2 regions of the Streptomyces herbicida genome follow, and region 2 is predicted to be linked to the other one. Evidence: riboswitches for the same ligand, from Rfam matches in the RefSeq annotation. Region 2 holds a riboswitch; the other holds the start of a gene.
What was found. A riboswitch is a leader RNA that binds a small molecule or an ion and turns the genes downstream of it on or off. The one in region 2 is predicted to bind guanidine.
Positions count from the first base shown of each region.

Region 1: it holds a riboswitch for guanidine, as region 2 does, so the genes downstream of both, Q8A52_RS20255 (DMT family transporter) here and Q8A52_RS41455 (MBL fold metallo-hydrolase) in region 2, are expected to answer to the same signal.

Region 1 covers NZ_JAUYWJ010000009.1:146,870-155,917, reverse strand. The annotation lists gene Q8A52_RS20260 (transglycosylase domain-containing protein) at 293-2,944, shown strand; gene Q8A52_RS20255 (DMT family transporter) at 2,960-3,280, opposite strand; guanidine-III (ykkC-III) riboswitch at 3,317-3,393, opposite strand; gene Q8A52_RS20250 (GroES family chaperonin) at 3,456-3,758, opposite strand; gene Q8A52_RS20245 (DUF3618 domain-containing protein) at 3,857-4,186, opposite strand; gene bcp (thioredoxin-dependent thiol peroxidase) at 4,279-4,746, shown strand; tRNA gene Q8A52_RS20235 (tRNA-Leu) at 4,786-4,872, shown strand; gene rdgB (RdgB/HAM1 family non-canonical purine NTP pyrophosphatase) at 4,878-5,483, opposite strand; gene Q8A52_RS20225 (hypothetical protein) at 5,561-5,968, opposite strand; gene rph (ribonuclease PH) at 6,090-6,830, opposite strand; gene Q8A52_RS20215 (PTS glucose/sucrose transporter subunit IIB) at 6,909-7,142, opposite strand; gene Q8A52_RS20210 (PTS transporter subunit EIIC) at 7,329-8,627, shown strand; gene Q8A52_RS20205 (PTS transporter subunit EIIC) at 8,741-9,048, shown strand, end outside.
Region 2 covers NZ_JAUYWJ010000029.1:27,763-36,810, forward strand. The annotation lists gene Q8A52_RS41430 (DUF418 domain-containing protein) at 1-98, shown strand, start outside; gene Q8A52_RS41435 (GNAT family N-acetyltransferase) at 349-588, opposite strand; gene Q8A52_RS41440 (MFS transporter) at 590-955, shown strand; gene Q8A52_RS41445 (VOC family protein) at 1,084-1,857, shown strand; gene Q8A52_RS41450 (class I SAM-dependent methyltransferase) at 1,873-2,691, shown strand; guanidine-III (ykkC-III) riboswitch at 2,792-2,860, shown strand; gene Q8A52_RS41455 (MBL fold metallo-hydrolase) at 2,873-3,742, shown strand; partial or broken gene Q8A52_RS41460 (respiratory nitrate reductase subunit gamma) at 3,768-3,866, opposite strand; partial or broken gene Q8A52_RS41465 (MFS transporter) at 3,856-4,396, opposite strand; gene Q8A52_RS41470 (Acg family FMN-binding oxidoreductase) at 4,460-5,440, opposite strand; gene Q8A52_RS41475 (globin domain-containing protein) at 5,958-7,172, opposite strand; gene Q8A52_RS41480 (Acg family FMN-binding oxidoreductase) at 7,436-8,425, opposite strand; gene Q8A52_RS41485 (sensor histidine kinase) at 8,618-9,048, opposite strand, start outside.

The DNA of each region.
Region 1 (9,048 bases), on a different contig from region 2:
GGCGAGCGCCGGAATCGCGGACACCACCCGGCTCACCCGGATCAAGGAGAACGCCCCGACCGCCCAGCCCGCGGCAACGGACGAGACCACCCGGCTCACGCCGATCAAGGACAACCCGCCGACCGCCAAGGCCCCCGGAACCGCGGGCAACGCAGGAGCCGCGGCGGGCGGCGCAGGCGCGGCGAACGCGGCAAGCCCCGGCATCGCCGACACCACCCGGCTCACCCGGATCAAGGAGAGCGCCCCGACCGCCCAGCCCGCGGCAACGGACGAGACCACGCGGCTCACGCCGATCAAGGACAACCCGCCGACCGCCAAGGCGCCCGGGTCCGCAGGCAACGTCGGCAACGCAGTGACCGCAGCGCGCGCAGGCGGCGCGGCAGGCGCAGCCGGCACCGCGCGCGTCGCGGGCGCGGCAGGCGCGGGCGGCGCCCCAGGCATGGCGCGCGGCGCGGGCGCGGCAGGAGCGGCCACCGCACGCACCGCCGCCAACCCCGCGAACGCGGCGAACGCGGCGAACGCACGGACCGCCGCCCCCTCCCGCCCGGCGGACGCCGGCACCCCCGTCGGCCCGGTGAACCCGGAGACCGCCGGCAAGGGCAAGAAGCCCAAGCGTCCCAAGCGCACCGGGTGGCGGCGGATCATCCCGACCTGGCGCATGGTGCTCGGTACCTTCCTCATCGGGGTGCTGCTGATCATCGGCCTGTTCTTCCTCGGCTATTCGATGGTGAAGATCCCGCCGGCCAACGCGCTCGCCACCAAGCAGAGCAATGTCTACCTGTACGCGGACGGCTCCCAACTGGCCCGTGACGGCGAGATCAACCGGGAGAACGTCACCCTCGCGCAGATCTCCAAGGACGCCCAGCACGCCGTACTGGCCGCCGAGGACCGGGACTTCTACACCGAGTCGGCCATCGACCCCAAGGCGATGATCCGCGCGGCCTGGAACACCGCGACCGGCAAGGGCAAGCAGTCCGGCTCGACGATCACCCAGCAGTACGTGAAGAACTACTACCTGGCCCAGGAACAGACGGTCACCCGTAAGGCCAAGGAGTTCTTCATCTCGATCAAGCTGGACCGCAACAAGTCGAAGGACGACATCCTCGAGGGCTACCTCAACACCAGCTACTTCGGCCGCAACGCCTACGGCATCCAGGCCGCCGCCCAGGCCTACTACGGCATGGACGCCACCGACCTGGACCCGGCCCGCGCCGCCTACCTCGCCGCGCTGGTCAACGCGCCCAGCGAGTACGACGTCGTCGCGCACCCGGAGAACAAGTCCGCGGCCGTGGCCCGCTGGAACTACGTCCTGGACGGCATGGTCACGAAGGGCTGGATCAGCGAGTCCAAGCGGGCCCGCATGAACTTCCCGATGCCGAAGGAACAGACCGTCTCCACCGGCCTGTCCGGGCAGCGCGGCTACATCGTGGACGCGATCAAGCACTACCTCACCACCAACAAGATCGTCGACCCGGACGCCCTGGAGGCCGGCGGCTACCGCATCACCACGACCCTGCAGAAGAACAAGCAGAACGCCTTCGTCAAGGCGGTCAACGACCAGCTGATGGACAAGCTGGACAAGAAGAACCGCAAGGTCGACAACTACGTCCGCGCGGGCGGCGCGTCCGTCGACCCGAAGACCGGCAAGGTCGTCGCGATGTACGGCGGCGTGGACTACGTGAAGCAGTACACCAACGGCGCGACCCGCGGCGACTTCCAGGTCGGCTCCACGTTCAAGCCCTTCGTGTTCACCTCGGCGGTGCAGAACGGCTCAACGACCCAGGACGGCCAGACGATCACGCCGAACACGTACTACGACGGCACCAACCAGCGGCCCGTACAGGGCTGGAGCGGTGGCGCGTACGCCCCCGAGAACGAGGACTCCAAGTCGTACGGCCAGATCACGGTGCGGCAGGCCACCAACCTGTCGGTCAACTCGGTGTACGCGCAGATGGCCGTCGACGTGGGCCCCGCCAAGGTCAAGAAGACCGCGGTCGACCTCGGCATCCCGTCCGACACCAAGGACCTGAACCCCTACCCGTCCATCGCCCTCGGCACGGCCACCGCCAGCGTGCTGGACATGGCGGAGGCGTACGCCACGCTCGCCAACCACGGCAAGCACGGCACGTACACGATGATCGAGAAGATCACCAAGGACGGCAAGGACGAGGTCAAGCTGCCCGGGGAGCAGACCAGGCAGGCCGTCAGCCGTGAGGCCGCCGACACCACGACGTCGATCCTGCAGAGCGTGGTCCAGACGGGCACCGCGACCGCCGCGCAGAACGCCGGCCGCCCCGCGGCGGGCAAGACCGGCACCGCGGAGGAGGACACGGCGGCCTGGTTCGCGGGCTACACGCCCGATCTGGCCACGGTCGTCTCCGTGATGGGCCAGGACCCGGTGACGGCCGCGCACAAGTCGCTGTACGGCGTGATGGGCCTGCCGCGCATCAACGGCGGCGGGGCGCCCACCGACATCTGGTCCCAGTACACGAAGACCGCCCTGAAGGGGAAGCCCGCGCGCGAGTTCGACCTCGAGCTGCAGCAGGGCGCCGAGGTCCAGGCGCCGAGCTCGCAGGCTCCGACCCAGCCCGGCACCACCGGCAGCCAGGACAACGGCGGCACCACCGACGGCGGCCAGGACCAGGGGCAGACCCAGGGCCAGACGCAGGGCCAGGACAACGGCGGCCCGACCGGGACCCCCACGGACGGCGGAACGACCACCGGCGGCGGCACCACGACCGACGGCGGGACGACGGGAGGCACGACCGACGGCGGGACGACCACCGACGGCGGCACGACCGGAACCACCACGGACGGCGGCACCACCACCGGCGGTACGAACGGCGGCACGAACGGGGGCACGAACGGCGGCACGAACGGCGGAACCCCGGGCGGCACGACGGGCACCGTTGCGGGCCCGCAGGGCGCGACGAGGAGGCAGTGACCGGTCGCTGACCCGTCAGTGACCGGAGGTCGCCTTCAGCCCCACGACGGCGACCAGCAGCAGACACACGAAGAAGATCCGGGCGGCGGTCGCCGGCTCCCCCAGCACCACCATGCCGAGCACCGCCGCTCCGGCGGCCCCTGTGCCCACCCACACGCCGTAGGCGGTACCGATGGGCAGGGACCGGGCGGCGTAGGACAGCAGCAGCATGCTGGCGACGATGCCGGCTCCGGTGAGGACGCTGGGGACGGGCCGGGTGAAGCCGTCGGTGTACTTCATTCCGATCGACCAGCCGACCTCGAGCAGACCGGCGACGACGAGCAGGACCCAGGCCATGGGGGCACCTCCGGGGCGTACGTGATGACGGACAGGGGTGCGTCGTCTTTGCGTACATCCATCCCGGTACGGCGCGTCTCGTCGGGTTTCCTTCGACGATAGCAAGGGAATACGAAGAGGGCTGGTGACCATGGTCACCAGCCCTCTTCGCCGTTGATTCAGAGGTGCACGCCCGTCAGAGGTACAGACCGGTGGAGTCCTCCGACCCCTCGAACCGGTCCGCCGCCACGGCGTGCAGATCGCGTTCACGCATGAGCACGTACGCGATGCCGCGTACCTCGACCTCGGCCCGGTCCTCCGGGTCGTACAGGACGCGGTCGCCCGGCTCCACCGTCCGTACGTTCTGCCCGACCGCTACCACCTCGGCCCAGGCCAGCCGCCGCCCGACCGCCGCCGTGGCGGGGATCAGGATGCCGCCGCCCGACCGCCGCTCGCCCTCACTGGTGTCCTGCCGCACGAGCACCCGGTCGTGCAGCATGCGGATGGGCAGCTTGTCGTGATGGGTGCTGGGGTCATTTCTGTTGGCGCTCACGCCTTCGAACCTACCTGCCTTTTACGCCTGCGTACGCGACCGGGTCAGCTCTTGCGGCGCCGGGTGCCGAGCGCGAGCAGCCCCACGACCCCGACGGCGAGGAGCGCGACCGGCACGATGCGCTCGATCCGGGGTGCGCCCTCCTCGTCCACGAACTGCGCCCGCACATCGCTCACCACGCGGTTGACCTGGATGTAGGCGCGGCCGAGGGTGTGATCGACGTTGGCGACGACCTTCGCCTTGGCATCGCCGACGATCGTCTTCGGATGCACCCGCACCCCGATCTCGTCCAGCGTCTCGGCCAGCACCTCGCGACGGCGCTTGATGTCCGCCTCGATCTGCGCCGGGGTTCTGGTGTCCGACGTCTCCGCCACCGTACGGCCTCCGAAGTCTTCGATGCTGTTCCGGACAGTCTGTCAGCTTCGCACGCCGCCGCACTGTCAGGACCCCCCGTTACTCTGGACCGATGAGCGAGCGACTCCAGCCCGGGGACGTGGCCCCCGACTTCACCCTGCCCGACGCCGACGGCAACGAGGTGTCCCTGGCCGACCACAAGGGCCGCAAGGTCATCGTGTACTTCTACCCCGCGGCCCTCACGCCCGGCTGCACCAAGCAGGCCTGCGACTTCACGGACAACCTGGAGGTCCTGGCCGGCGCGGGCTACGACGTGATCGGCATCTCCCCCGACAAGCCGGAGAAGCTGGCCAAGTTCCGCGAGAAGGAGTCCCTGAAGGTGACCCTCCTCGCCGACCCCGACAAGCAGGTCCTGGAGACCTACGGCGCGTTCGGCGAGAAGAAGCTGTACGGCAAGACGGTCGTCGGTGTCATCCGCTCCACGGTCGTCGTCGACGAGGAGGGCAAGGTCGAACGCGCCCTCTACAACGTGAAGGCGACAGGCCACGTGGCAAAGATCATCAAGGATCTGGGCATCTGACTGCGCTGCCCGGCCGCTAGCATGGCCGGGCAGCACCAGGCGGCCGTGGTGGAACTGGCAGTCACGCTGGGTTTAGGTCCCAGTGGGGTAACTCCCGTGAGGGTTCGAGTCCCTCCGGCCGCACCAACTCCTTACCGACCGAGCAACTCCCGTACCACGGGCACCAGAGCGCGGAACGCCCTGCCCCGGTGGCTGATGGCGTTCTTCTCCTCGGGGCTCAGCTCGGCGCACGTCCGCGACTCCCCCTCCGGCTGGAGGATCGGGTCGTACCCGAAGCCGTTGGTACCGGTGGGAGTGTGGCGCAGGGTTCCCGTCAACCGGCCCTCGACCACCCGCTCCGTCCCGTCCGGCAGTGCGAGAGCGGCGGCGCAGGCGAAGTGGGCACCCCGGTGTTCGTCGGCGATGTCCGAGAGCTGGGCCAGCAGAAGGTCCAGATTGGCCTTGTCGTCGCCGTGGCTGCCCGCCCAGCGGGCGGAGAAGATGCCGGGGGCGCCGCCCAGGACGTCCACGCAGAGGCCGGAGTCGTCGGCCACCGCCGGAAGACCGGTGGCCCGGGCCAGGGCATGGGCCTTGAGGAGGGCGTTCTCGGCGAACGTCACTCCCGTTTCCCTGACGTCGGGGACGTCGGGGAACGCGTCGGCTCCGACCAGCTCGTGCGGCAGGCCTGCTTCGGCGAGGATCGAGCGGAGTTCGGTGATCTTTCCGGCGTTGCGGGTGGCGAGGATCAGGCGGGTCATGGGGTTCAGTATCCCTGGCTCCACGACCTGCCCCACCGGTGCAGTCCCCTGGCGGTACGGGGTGCGGACCTCCGGTGCTACGGGGTGCAGACCTTGGTCAGTTCGCCCGCCGCGTCCGTGACCGGGCCGATGTCCGGGGTCTCGTCGCCGTTCTTGATCGCCTGACGGACGTTGTCGACCGCCTTGCGGAGGTCGTCGACCGCCTTGTTGACGTCGGCGTTGTCCGTCCTGTCGCCGATCTTGTCGAGGTTCCGCTGGATCGAGTTGAGGGACTCGTCGGTCTGCGTCGGGTCGTTGGCCGCGTTCTCCACCGCCTGCTGGAGGTCGGTCACGCTGTCCGCGATGGAGTCGGCGGTCTGGACGCAGTCCAGGGCCTTGTTGACGGCGTCGCAGCCGGTGGCGAGGCCCGCGGTGAGCGCTACGGCGGCCACGGTGGCGGCGATGGCGGTGATACGGCCTCGACGTCGGTGTCGGCTCGCGCCCATGGTGTTGGTCCCTCTCCCTCGATGGCCGAGCGCACGGCGGTGTGCCGTGCGCCCGTACCCATAGGGACGCCGGGGAGGCCGACCGGGTTGCCGTCCGCCCCCTCGTCTTTTGGGGATCCCTTTACTTCTTCTCCAGGGTCGCTTCCAGTGCCGAGCGCTGGATGGCCGCGAGTTCCGCGCAGCCGGTCACGGCCAGGTCGAGCAGGGCGTCGAGCTCCTCGCGGGCGAAGGGCTCGGCCTCGGCCGTGCCCTGGACCTCGACGAAGCGGCCGTCGCCGGTGCAGACGACGTTCATGTCGGTCTCGGCCTTCACGTCCTCGTCGTAGCAGAGGTCGAGGAGGGGGACCCCACCGACGATGCCGACCGAGACCGCGGAGACGGTGCCGGTCAGCGGCTGGCGGCCGGCCTTGATCAGCTTCTTGCCCTGGGCCCAGCCGACCGCGTCGGCCAGTGCCACATAGGCGCCGGTGATGGCCGCCGTGCGCGTGCCGCCGTCGGCCTGGAGGACGTCGCAGTCCAGGACGATGGTGTTCTCGCCGAGGGCCTTGTAGTCGATGACCGCCCTCAGGGAGCGGCCGATGAGACGGGAGATCTCATGCGTACGGCCGCCGATCCTGCCCTTGACGGACTCGCGGTCGCCGCGGGTGTTGGTGGCGCGGGGCAGCATGGCGTACTCCGCGGTGACCCAGCCCTCGCCACTGCCCTTGCGCCAGCGGGGGACGCCTTCGGTGACCGAGGCGGTGCAGAAGACCTTGGTGTCGCCGAAGGAGACGAGGACGGAGCCCTCGGCGTGCTTGCTCCAGCCACGTTCGATGGTGACCGGGCGGAGCTGATCGGGAGTGCGGCCGTCGATTCGAGACATGGCGACGAGCCTAGCCGCACATGAGGAAGGGGCCCCTCCCACGTCGGGAAGAGCCCCTGCCGGGGTGAGCGGGGAGGCTCACATCATGTCTTCGATCTCCGCGGCGATCGGGTCGGCGTCGGTGCCGATGACGACCTGGATGGCCGTGCCCATCTTCACGACGCCGTGGGCGCCGGCGGCCTTCAGAGCGGCCTCGTCGACCAGCGAGGGGTCGGAGACCTCGGTCCGCAGGCGGGTGATGCAGCCCTCGATCTCCTCGATGTTGTCGATGCCGCCGAGCCCGGCGACGATCTTCTCAGCCTTGGTGGCCATGATCCTTCTCCCTGATCCGAACCGCTTTGTCGCAGTAACCCACAGTTGGCCCATCTTCGCGAGCGGTCATGTCGTACGTACCGAATGATGGCGTTCACGACAGCGGAACCGTCCGCCAACTGGTCTACACCACCCCGGGGACGGTCGCCAAACCCGCCTGATCGCCGAGCGGCCCGGAGGACGCGCATGAGCGCCGACAGCAGCGCCGAAGGCACGGTCAGCCCCGGCCGCGCCCGCTGGAACACCCTGTTCCAGGGCCTGCAGAAGATGGGCCGCAGTCTGCAACTGCCGATCGCCGTGCTGCCGGCCGCGGGCCTCCTCATCGCGCTGAGCCAGCCCGGACTGCTGGGCAAGGACGGGCTCGGCTGGACACAGGTCTCGAAGGTGATGGCCGGCGCGGGCGGCGCGCTGCTGGACGGGTCCCTCGGTCTTCCGCTGCTGTTCTGCGTGGGCGTGGCGATCGGCATGGCCAAGAAGGCGGACGGCTCGACGGCGCTCGCGGCGGTGGCGGGCTTCCTCGTCTACTACGGCGTGCTGCACCAGTTCCCGGAGGACTGCGCCGAGGGTTCGAGGCCGGTGGCGACCGGCTGTCTGGTGAAGGACGGAACAGTGACCGCCTTCACGTACCAGAACCCGGGGGTCTTCGGCGGCATCGTCCTCGGCCTGACGGCGGCGTTCCTCTGGGCCCGCTTCCACCGCACCCGGCTCGTGGACTGGCTCGGCTTCTTCAACGGCCGCCGGCTCGTCCCGATCATCATGGCGTTCGCCGCCGTCGTCTTCGCGGTGCTGTGCCTGTGGATCTGGCCGCCGGTCGGCAACGGGCTGGAGAGCTTCAGCAACTGGCTGAGCGGTCTGGGCGCGTGGGGGTCGGGCATCTTCGGGGTCGCCAACCGCGGGCTGCTGGTGTTCGGACTCCACCAGTTCCTCAACGTGCCCATCTGGTTCCAGTTCGGCAGCTACACCAGGCCCGACGGCACGGTCGTGCACGGCGACATCAACATGTTCCTGGCGGGCGACCCGAACGCGGGCCAGTTCACCTCGGGGTTCTTCCCCATCATGATGTTCGCGCTCCCCGCCGCCGCACTGGCCATCACCCACTGCGCCAAGCCGCACCGCCGCAAGGAGGTCGGCGGCCTGATGCTCTCGGTGGCGCTGACCTCGTTCGTCACCGGCATCACGGAGCCCATCGAGTACTCCTTCCTGTTCGTCGCTCCCCTTCTCTACGCGGCGCACGCACTGCTCACCGGTGTCTCGATGGCGGTCACCTGGGGGCTCGGGGTGCACGACGGCTTCGCGTTTTCGGCGGGCCTCATCGACTACGTCATCAACTGGCACCTCGCGACCAAGCCGTGGGCGATCATCCCGATCGGCCTGTGCTTCGCCGCCGTCTACTACGCCGTGTTCCGCTTCGCGATCACGAAGTTCGATCTGAAGACACCAGGTCGCGAGCCGGAGGAGGAACTCGAGGACGTCACCAAGCTCTAGCCCGGCCGGTACCCAAATCGTTACGGGAATCGCGGGTTCCTTATGCCGCCTTCATCGTGCTACAACAGGTCTACACCACTGAGTGGTGTAGACCACCACCCGATGGAGGAACCATGAGCACCGCCACCGCGTCCTCGGCGGCTCCCGCAAAGAAGCGGGGATCAGGTCTGTTCCAGGGCCTGCAGAAGGTCGGCCGCAGTCTGCAGCTTCCGATCGCCGTGCTTCCGGCGGCGGGCATCCTGCTTCGGCTGGGCCAGCCCGACGTGTTCGGCAAGGACGGCCTCGGCTGGAACAAGGTCGCGGCGGTGTTCGCCACCGCCGGCGACGCCGTCTTCAGCAACCTGCCCCTGCTGTTCTGCGTGGGCATCGCCATCGGCTTCGCGAAGAAGGCCGACGGCTCCACGGCGCTGGCGGCGCTGGT
Region 2 (9,048 bases):
CCGCCCTCCTGGCAACCGTATGGACCCGTCTGTTCCGTCGAGGCCCCTTCGAATACCTGCTCCACCTCGCCACCCGGCCTGCGCGGCACATCAAGTAACACCGCGTCATCCGGGCCAGGAACAGGCCTACTTCGTCGTATCCATCGTCGCCGGTGACGAACAACATCGGCGAAAGGACCGCCATGCCCGGCCAGCCAACGCCGCACCGAGGGCTGCACCACCGCCTCACGGAGTTGAACGTGAAGGCCGAGAGCGCCTCCCCGCCGGCGACTTCGTCTTGCGGGCGAGGCGGTAGCTGCGGCATGGCGACACCCTGGCCCGCGCTCCGTTCCCCGCGCCGTCGGCAGTTCAGGTCAAGGGCAGTTGCATGAGGGTCAGGTCCAGCCGGCGGCCGAACTTGGTGCCGACCTCCGGCATCGTTCCGACGTGGCGGAAGCCGCAGCCCTCGTGGAGGCGGATCGACGCGGTGTTGCCGGACTCGATGCCCGCGATCATCGCGTGGTGGCCGGCTTGGCGTGCGGCCGCGACGAGGGCGGTCATCAGGGCGGAGCCGACGCCGAGGCCGTGGTAGCCCTCACGGTCCCGCACCGTGATCACCGCCGCCCTGCCGGCCGCGGCAGGCGGAACCGCCCTGCTCGTCACCAGCCTCGGCACCCCACCGCTCACCGGGCTCGGACTCGCCCTCTTCGACGCCGGCTGCTTCGCCGCCCAAGCGGCCAATCAGAGCCGGATCATCGCCCTCGACCCCGGCCGCGGCGGCAGCCTCAGCAGCGTCTACCTGGTGCTGTACTTCGTCGTCGGCGCCATCGGCACCGCACTCGCGGCACCCGTGCTCGACGGTCTCGGCTGGCGGGGCGTCACCCTCATCGCCCTCATTGCCCTGCTGCTCGCCGGCCTTGTCGGGCACACCAGCACCCGGCAGCCCGCGTCGGCCCAGCGGCTCGACTGCACGTGAGTGGTGCAGCTGATCGGGTTCCCCAGCCGGGGTGAAAGGCGAGGGACATTCGGACCGTTGCGCCGGGCGCACCCATGAGGGGCGGCATAGTGACGAAGTCTCAGTACCGGACGCGCAGGAGGAAACGCATGCTCGGCACCGACTTCCGCGCCGGATCGCCCGTCTGGATCGACCTCGGCAGCCCGGACTTGGACGCGGCGACCACGTTCTACAGCGCCGTCTTCGGCTGGCGGTTCATGTCCCTCGGGCCCGAAGCGGGCGGGTACGGGCTCTTCCAGCAGGACGGGAAGACCGTCGGCGCCCTCGGGCCGCTGACCGAGGAGGGCGCCCAGTCGGCCTGGACGACGTACTTCCGCAGCGACGACATCCAGGCCACCGCCCGTGATGTGGTCGGCGGCGGCGGCAGTGTGCGCCTCGAGCCGATGAGCGTGGGAGAGGGCCAACTGGCCCAGTTCACCGATCCCCAGGGTGCGGAGTTCGCCGTGTTCGAAGCCGGGGCGGGCCTGGAGGTGACGTCCGAGGACAACACGCTGGTGTGGGTCGAGCTGCATGTCGCGGACCCGCAAGCGGCCATCCGCTTCTATCACGGGCTGTTCGGCTGGCGCTCTCAGGAGATGCAGGCGCCGGGCATGACGTACCGGGTCCTGAGCATCAGTGACGGCGACCAGGAGGAGGGGGCCTTCGGCGGCGTGGCTCCGCTTCAGGGGGAGCACGAGGTGGCGCGCTGGGTGCCGTACTTCGCCGTTGCCGACGCGGATGCCGTCGTCACCGCGGTGCAGGAGAACGGCGGGACGGTGCTCATGCCGGCCGCGGACGTGCCGGACGTCGGGCGCATCGCCTGGCTGGCGGACCCGGCCCAAGCGGTGTTCGCCGTGCTGAAGCCGAATCCGCGCCAGAGCTGACGGCCGTAGGCAACCATGACCGGTTCGGCTTCCTCCGGCAGCGCGGCCGCAGGCGAGGGCCGCTACGGAGAGGACCTGTTCCCACCGGACCACCCCCGGGAATCCGAGCGGATCGACGCCGGCGCGTTGGCCTTCGACCCCGTCACCACGCACCGTCTGCGTGCGTTGGGCGCAGGGCCGGGGAAGCGGTGCCTGGAAGTGGGTGCCGGGACCGGAACGGTGGCGCGCTGGCTGCTGGAGGAGGCAGGCGTCGAGGAAGTGGTCGCCCTGGACCGGGACACCAGCGCCCTGGCCGCCCTCGCGGGCCCGCGACTGCGCGTGGTCACCGCCGATCTCATGGACGAGAACCTGCGGCCCGGCACCTTCGACGTGATCCATGCCAGGTTCGTCCTCATGCACCTGCCCGAGCGCCGCCGGCTGATCTCACGGCTTGCGCGCTGGCTGAACCCCGGAGGCCGGCTGGTGCTCGCCGATGCCGTGGAGGTGCCGGACGTCCTGGACACCTCGTCCGCCTACCGGCGGGTCATGGACGCCATGTGGCAGGCGCTGAGGGCGACGATCGGGACGGACACCACCTCCGTACCGGCGTATCCGCACTTCCTGAGAGAGGAGGGCCTGCAGGACGTCGCCGCGGAGCTGCACTGCCCGCCGCTGGTCGCAGGCAGCCCGCCGGCTCGCTTCTGGTCCGAGACCTGGAGCCGGATGCGGCCCGCGCTGGAGGAGACCGGCCGAGTCGACGCCACCGTGATCGATGAGGCACTGGCATACCTGGCCTCGCCCCGGCTCGCCGAGCTCGGGCCGGGCATGATGATGGCCTGGGGGCAGCGGCGCTGAGGCGCCGACCCGCACGCAGGCCCAGGAGGAACCCGCAGGCGTGGCAGCTCGGAGCCCAAGGGGTGCTCGCTCGCGTCTGATATGCGGTGATAGCGTCCAGCCGGAGGCGCACATGCGTGTCTCCCCGGACGAGATGTGCGCCGTACCCGGCCCGCCAAGACGACGCACTTCGGGAGGCGTCATGTCCGGTGCGGGCGAGCTCGGTGGCCGGAAGTTCAGCGCGGAGCCGCTGGGTGTGGCCTGGATCCACGGGTCGCCGTCGGCCAAGCACAACACCGATCCCGATCTTCAGGTGCACTGGTACGACGAGCACACGGTGGTGCTGCGGCAGAACAAGGCGATCGACTACGAGGCCCCGTTTCTGTATCTGCTGTTCGGAGAGAGCCAGGCGGTCCTGATCGACACCGGTGCCACGGCGTCGCCGGACTTCTTTCCGGTGCGCCGGACCGTCGATGATCTCGTCGGGACGTGGCTGGCTCGAAATCCGCGCGATGGCTATCGGCTGCTCGTCCTCCACACGCACTCGCACGGCGATCATGTCGCGGGCGACGGCCAGTTCCTCGACCGGCCGGACACGCTGGTGGTCGGTGCCGATCGGCATGCGGCATGGGCATTCCTCGGCTTCGCGGAGAACCCGGAAACGGTGAGGCCGCTCGATCTCGGGGGGCGGGTCCTGGAGGCGCTCGCGACACCCGGCCATGACGCCGCGGCGATCACCTTCTACGACCCGTGGACCGGGTTCCTGCTGACCGGAGACACCGTCTACCGCGGCCGGTTGTACATCGAGGACTGGCCGGCGTTCTCGCGGACGATCGACCGGCTGATCGCATTCGCCGGCCGCCGTCCGGTCACGCATGTCCTGGGCTGCCACATCGAGATGACGCGCCGGCCTGGCGTCGACTATCCGATCCGGACCACCTATCAGCCGGAGGAACCCCCGCTGGAGATGACTCCCGACCACCTCCACGCCGTGCGCGCCGCCCTGGACGAGGTCGGGCCCGAGCCCGCCCGGCGGGCCTTCGCGGACTTCATCCTCTGGCCCAAGGGCTGACGGCCGGTCACGCCCGGCGGGCCCGCTATCCGACGCGTTCCCAGCCGCGGCGCGGCGCCCGGGCGCCCAGGCCGATGTCACGGCTGCGGTAGACGATGTAGGGGCGGGTGAGGTAGCCCGGGGGTGGACATGCCATGGGCATTGACGAGCTTCACCGTGGTCAGCGCGCTGATCGCGGTGAAGCTCGTCAATGCCCATGCCGAAGATCCCGATGGCGAACCCTCGTCGCTCGGGCGGGAACCAGGCGTTGACGAGGGGCACCCCGACGGCGAAGGCGGTGCCGCCGATACCGAGGAGGAACCCGCCCACCAGCAGGGCCGCCAGCGAGGAGTGGCCCGCGAGCCCGAGGTAGAGGACGGGGACGATGCTGGCCGCGGAGACCAGCGGGAACATCACCCGTCCGCCGAACCGGTCGGTGAGCGCGCCGACCGGAATGCGGCCCAGCGAGCCGACCACGACCGGCACCGCCACCAGCAGCGACTGCTCGAAGGAGGACAGGCCCAGGGAGTCCTTGAATCGGGGGCCGAGCGGGCTCAGCAGCGCCCACGCCCAGAAGTTGACGGCGAAGCCGACCGTGGCCAGTGCCAGCATCAGCCAGGACCGACCGGGAACCGGTGCCGGCCCTGCCTCCTGCTGAGTCGGTGCCTGCGGCATCCTGTCTGCTCCTTCGTTCTCACCGGGCCGCCACACCTCACCCGGCCGAGTGAGCCCATGCCCTCAGGGCCGTGCGGGTGCACGCGGGGTCCGGCCGCCCTCCGGGCCGTATCCGAAGCGGATCAGCAGCTGCGGACTGCAGCGCCGCTCAGGTCCATTGCGCATCGCCCACCGCAGATCCGGCCACTCCAGGGCCTGGTGCAGCATCGACGTGCGCACCCCGTGCGCGGTGGCCACCAGCAGCACACACTGCAGCGCCTGACCCGCGCGAAGCCAGTCCACGCGCCGGTCCCGCGCCGTGCACAGCAGGGCCACCTGGGCGTGACGCTCGAAGCGGAGCCCGGGCAGGCGCCGGGACCGCTGGGTGCCGACGAAGTCCCGCATGGGCATCCGCCCGGCCGAGTCCTGTGGCCCCAGCGCGGTCACCGGAATGCCGTACGGGCCTTCACCCGGCGCCGTGATCCAGGCCCTGGTCTCGGCCGCACGCCCCGCGTCGGCATGGTTGCGCGCCTCTCCCGCCGCGGTCAGGTGCAGCAGCCGCCGGGTCCCGGCGAAGTCCGGTACCCGCAGCTTCGCCCCTTCGAGCCGGGCGGCCTCGGCCATCTGCGCCACGATGGGCTCCGGCACCGGACGCCCGGTGAACGGCATCCGGCTCGTGTGCCGCCGCGCGATGGCCTCGTACAGATCAAGCTCCCGCCACTGCTCGGTCGGGAAGGGGTCGGAGCGGCAGGGCCACACGGCGGCCAGCAGCCCGGGGTCGGACGGGTCCGGCAGCAGCCGCACCATCGCTTGCAGACCCAGGTGATCCACGGCGACGCGCAGGTTGAACAGCGCGGCGCCGACCGACAGATACTGGGCGCGGAACTCCGGATCGGTCAGCGAGAGCGACTTCTGCGGCACGGCGCGGACCTGCAACACCCGGGTGACAGGGTCCAGTCGGAACCGCCAGGGCTGGGTGTTGTGGATCGACGGCGCCGCTGTCGCGGCCGCCAACAGCGTCTCCAGAGCGGTGGCATCGATCTCCGATATGCCTGGTGCGTGCATGCGCTTCTCCTGACGACCGCCGGGGTGGGGGCCGGTTCGGTACGGCCCGCGCCGAGCCCCTGGTCCGGCCGGCCGCCCGGGAGTCAGGGCAGACACGGCGGGCGGCCGGACGGCGACCGAACCGGTACGAGCGCCGCGCCGCCGGCTCTGGACGGAAAAGCCGAACGGGTGAGCGCCCGTTGGATCCGTACACGTGATCCTCCGGTTCGGTCGCTCCCAGCGTGGCCGAACGTCCGGCACGGCACCCACTGCCGGACGGGCCCCGTTCAAGGGCCACAAGGCTCTGATACGGGCGGGTTTCGGGGCCCGGCCGGTCTCCCGGTCCGGGACCTTCGGCCCAGGCGGTCAAGGAGTACGGCGGTGACGGGCGGCGACTGCAGCGGGCCGCTGCCCGACCGCCGTCCGGTCGCACGACGACACCGGCCTGCCTCATCGGGCAGGCCGGTGTCGTCCAGGGGTTGGCTGCGCCGCCCCCGTCCGGCAACGGGGGTCGGCCGTGGAGCGCACCGCGCCGCTGTCAGTCCTCGGCGTGCGCCAGCCACAGGTCGGGGCCGAACACCTCGTAGCGGATGTGGTGCGCGGGGATGCCGGCCTGGAGCAGTTGGCCGCGGACGGCGCGCATGAAGGGCAGCGAGCCGCACAGGTACACGTCGGCGCCGGCGGGCAGCTGGAGCTCGTCGAGGATCATCAGCCCGGTGCGGGCACCGGCTTCCCCGACTGCGTTCTCGGCGGCCTCCTCGTACCAGAACTCCGCGCGCGCGTTGGGCAGTTGCTCCACCAGGCGGCGGGTGTCGGCGCGCAGGGCGTGGTCCTTCGGGGAGCGGTCGGCGTGCAGTACCCAGACCTGCCGGGACGAGTCGGTGGCGGCGAGGTGTTCGAGCATGCCGACCATCGGGGTGCAGCCGATACCGGCGGAGACCAGCAGCAGTGGGGCGTCAGCGTCGTCGAGGACCACGTCGCCGAACGGCTCCGACAGGGTCAGCTCGTCGCCGGCCTTCACGGTGCGGTGCAGCTGGTTGGAGACCTCGCCCTCGGGAGCCTCGGCCACACTCGCCACGCGCTTGACCGTGATGCGCCGCAGCTGCCCGTCGGTGGCTCCGGAGAGGCTGTACTGGCGCAACTGGTGGATGCCGTCGGGCATTTCGACACGCACGCTGACGTACTGGCCCGCGCGGGAGGGCGGTACGGGCGACCCGTCTGCCGGGCGCAGCAGGAAGGAGACGACGTCCGGGGTCTCCTCACGGCGCTCGACGACGGTCCACTGCCGCCAGGGGTGCCGCGGGTCGACGTCGGCCTCCTGGTAGAGGCGGGCCTCCTGGGCTATGAGCGCGCCGGCCATCAGCCAGTACACCTCGTCCCAGGCCCCGACGACCTCGGGGGTGACCGCCTCGCCGAGGACCTCGGCGATGGCACCGAACAGGTACTTGTGGACGATCGTGTACTGGTCCTCGGTCACACCGAGCGCGGCGTGCTTGTGCGCGATCCGGGACAGCAGGGCGTCCGGGCGGGCGTCGGGGTCGGCGAGGAGCGCCTGGGCGAAGGCGGCGATGGACCCGGCCAGAGCCTGCCGCTGTTCGCCGTTGGCCTGGTTGCCCCGGTTGAACATCCCGTCCAGCAGCTGGGGCTGCTCGCCGAACATCGTGGCGTAGAAGCGCGTCGTGATCTCGTCGAGGGCGCCGCCCACGGCGGGCAGAGTGGCGCGGACGACAGCGGCGGACTCGGGCGAAAGCATGGCTCTCCTCGGAAATACAGACGTGCGCGGGCGGGCGCTCACGCATCACAGCTGCAATCCATTAAGCGGCGGTCCGGGCCCGCTCACGGGCTTGCGGACCCGATCAGGGCCGAACGGCTCCGCAGGTCAGGACGCTTGGGCCCGGCAATGCGGCCCCATGAGGGCCGGATGGCCCTAGCGCACCAGCCGACGGTCCCGGTCGCGATCGTGGCGCACCACGGTTCCGCGGCAGGAAAGGCTCCCCCTGTCCGGGAAGGCACTGCCTAGGCGATGTCGAGGACGTCCTGGACGGGACGGCGGGGTGTGGCGGAGCCGTGCGGTCCGTAGCCGAGGCGCAGCACCATCTGCACGTGGCCCGTGCCCGACACCGGATCGCGGGCCAGCAGGCGCAGTTCCCGGCTCTCCAGCGCGTGAGAGGTCAGGGCGGTGGCCAGACCGGCCAGGGTGGCTCGCAGGAGGACGCGCTCCAGCGCCTGCCCGGCCAGCAGCCAGTCGGCAGACGTGTCGGTGTGTGTGCTCAGCAGCGCCAGATGGGGGTTCCGTTCGAAGGCGGCGCTCCCGCGCTCGGCCACGGCCCGGCGCCCGGCGAAATCGCGCAGCGGCGCCCGGCCGCTCGACGGCCGCGGCCCGAACGCGTACTCGGGCACTCCGTCGGTGGCTGTTTCCGCTTCCGGGCCGATCCGGGTCCAGCGCTCCAGGTCCTCGCGGCCCCCGGGATCCAAGGTGTCGCGGCTCTCCGCGTCACGGACGAGATCCAGCAGGGAGTCGATGTGCCAGGGCCCGGGGAAGAGCAGTTCGGCACCCTCCCGGGCGGCCGCCGCCCGCAGCCCGGCCTGCACGTCGTCGGGGATGTCCTTCTCGTCGAAGGGATGGCGGCTGGTGTGCCGTTGCATGATCGCCGGATGCAGTGGCCGAAGGTCGTCCTCGTCCGGGGCCGCCGCGCCGGGATCGTCCAGGTGCACGGAAGCCAGCAGCACTGGATCCGCGGGGTCGGGCAACAGTAGGACCTGCGGGGTGAACCCGGCGTGCACGGCGGAGACACGCAGATTGAACAGCGCCGCCCCGCATCCGATGTGCAGTGCCCGGTTGCCCGGATCGGACCGGTGCATGGCCCGGTCGAGGTCCGCACGCAGCAGCAGGAGACGCTCGTCGGTCACGAAGCAAAAGCTCCACGGCTGAGCGTTGTGCATGGACGGGGCGGCCGTGGCCTCCCCGACCAGCGTGGACACCGTCTGCACGTCGAGCGGTCGCATGGCCCTTGCAGCCTCCTCGCCCGTCGGCGGTCCGGTTCGGCAGGCACCCGGGACGGTCGCATTCAGGGTCGGGCACGGTCCTCGTTCCGGTCCCCGGCCCGGTTCCTCCCGCGCCGGGGCAGCCGGTCCCAGTATCCGCCGAAAGGCATCGGCCCGCCCCCACGAGCGGCAGCGAGCAAAGGGTGATCCTGGCTAGGGCTCCCCCACCGGCGCGTGCCACACCAGTGTCGTACCGCCGCCGGCCCGGTCGGTCAGCTCCATGTCCCCGCCCAGCTGCCGGGCCCGTTCCGTCATGTTGCGCAGGCCGCTGCGGCGGCCGTGGGGAGGGATGCCCACGCCGTTGTCGGAGACCGTCAGCCGTATCTGCCTGCCGTCGGTCTCCAGCGCCACCTCGGTCTTGGAGGCGTGGGCGTGGCGCGCGACGTTCGTCAGCGCCTCGGAGAGCACCGCCATCACCTGGTCGGCGGTCTCCCGGGGCACATCGGTGTCCAGCAGGCCCTCCATCCGCAGGCTGGGCGCGAACCCTAGCAGCGGCGCGGCCTCGCCCACCGCGCGTACCGACCGCGCCCGCAGACCGGGACCGGAGGCGCTGTCCTGCGCCCGCAGACCGAAGATCGTGGACC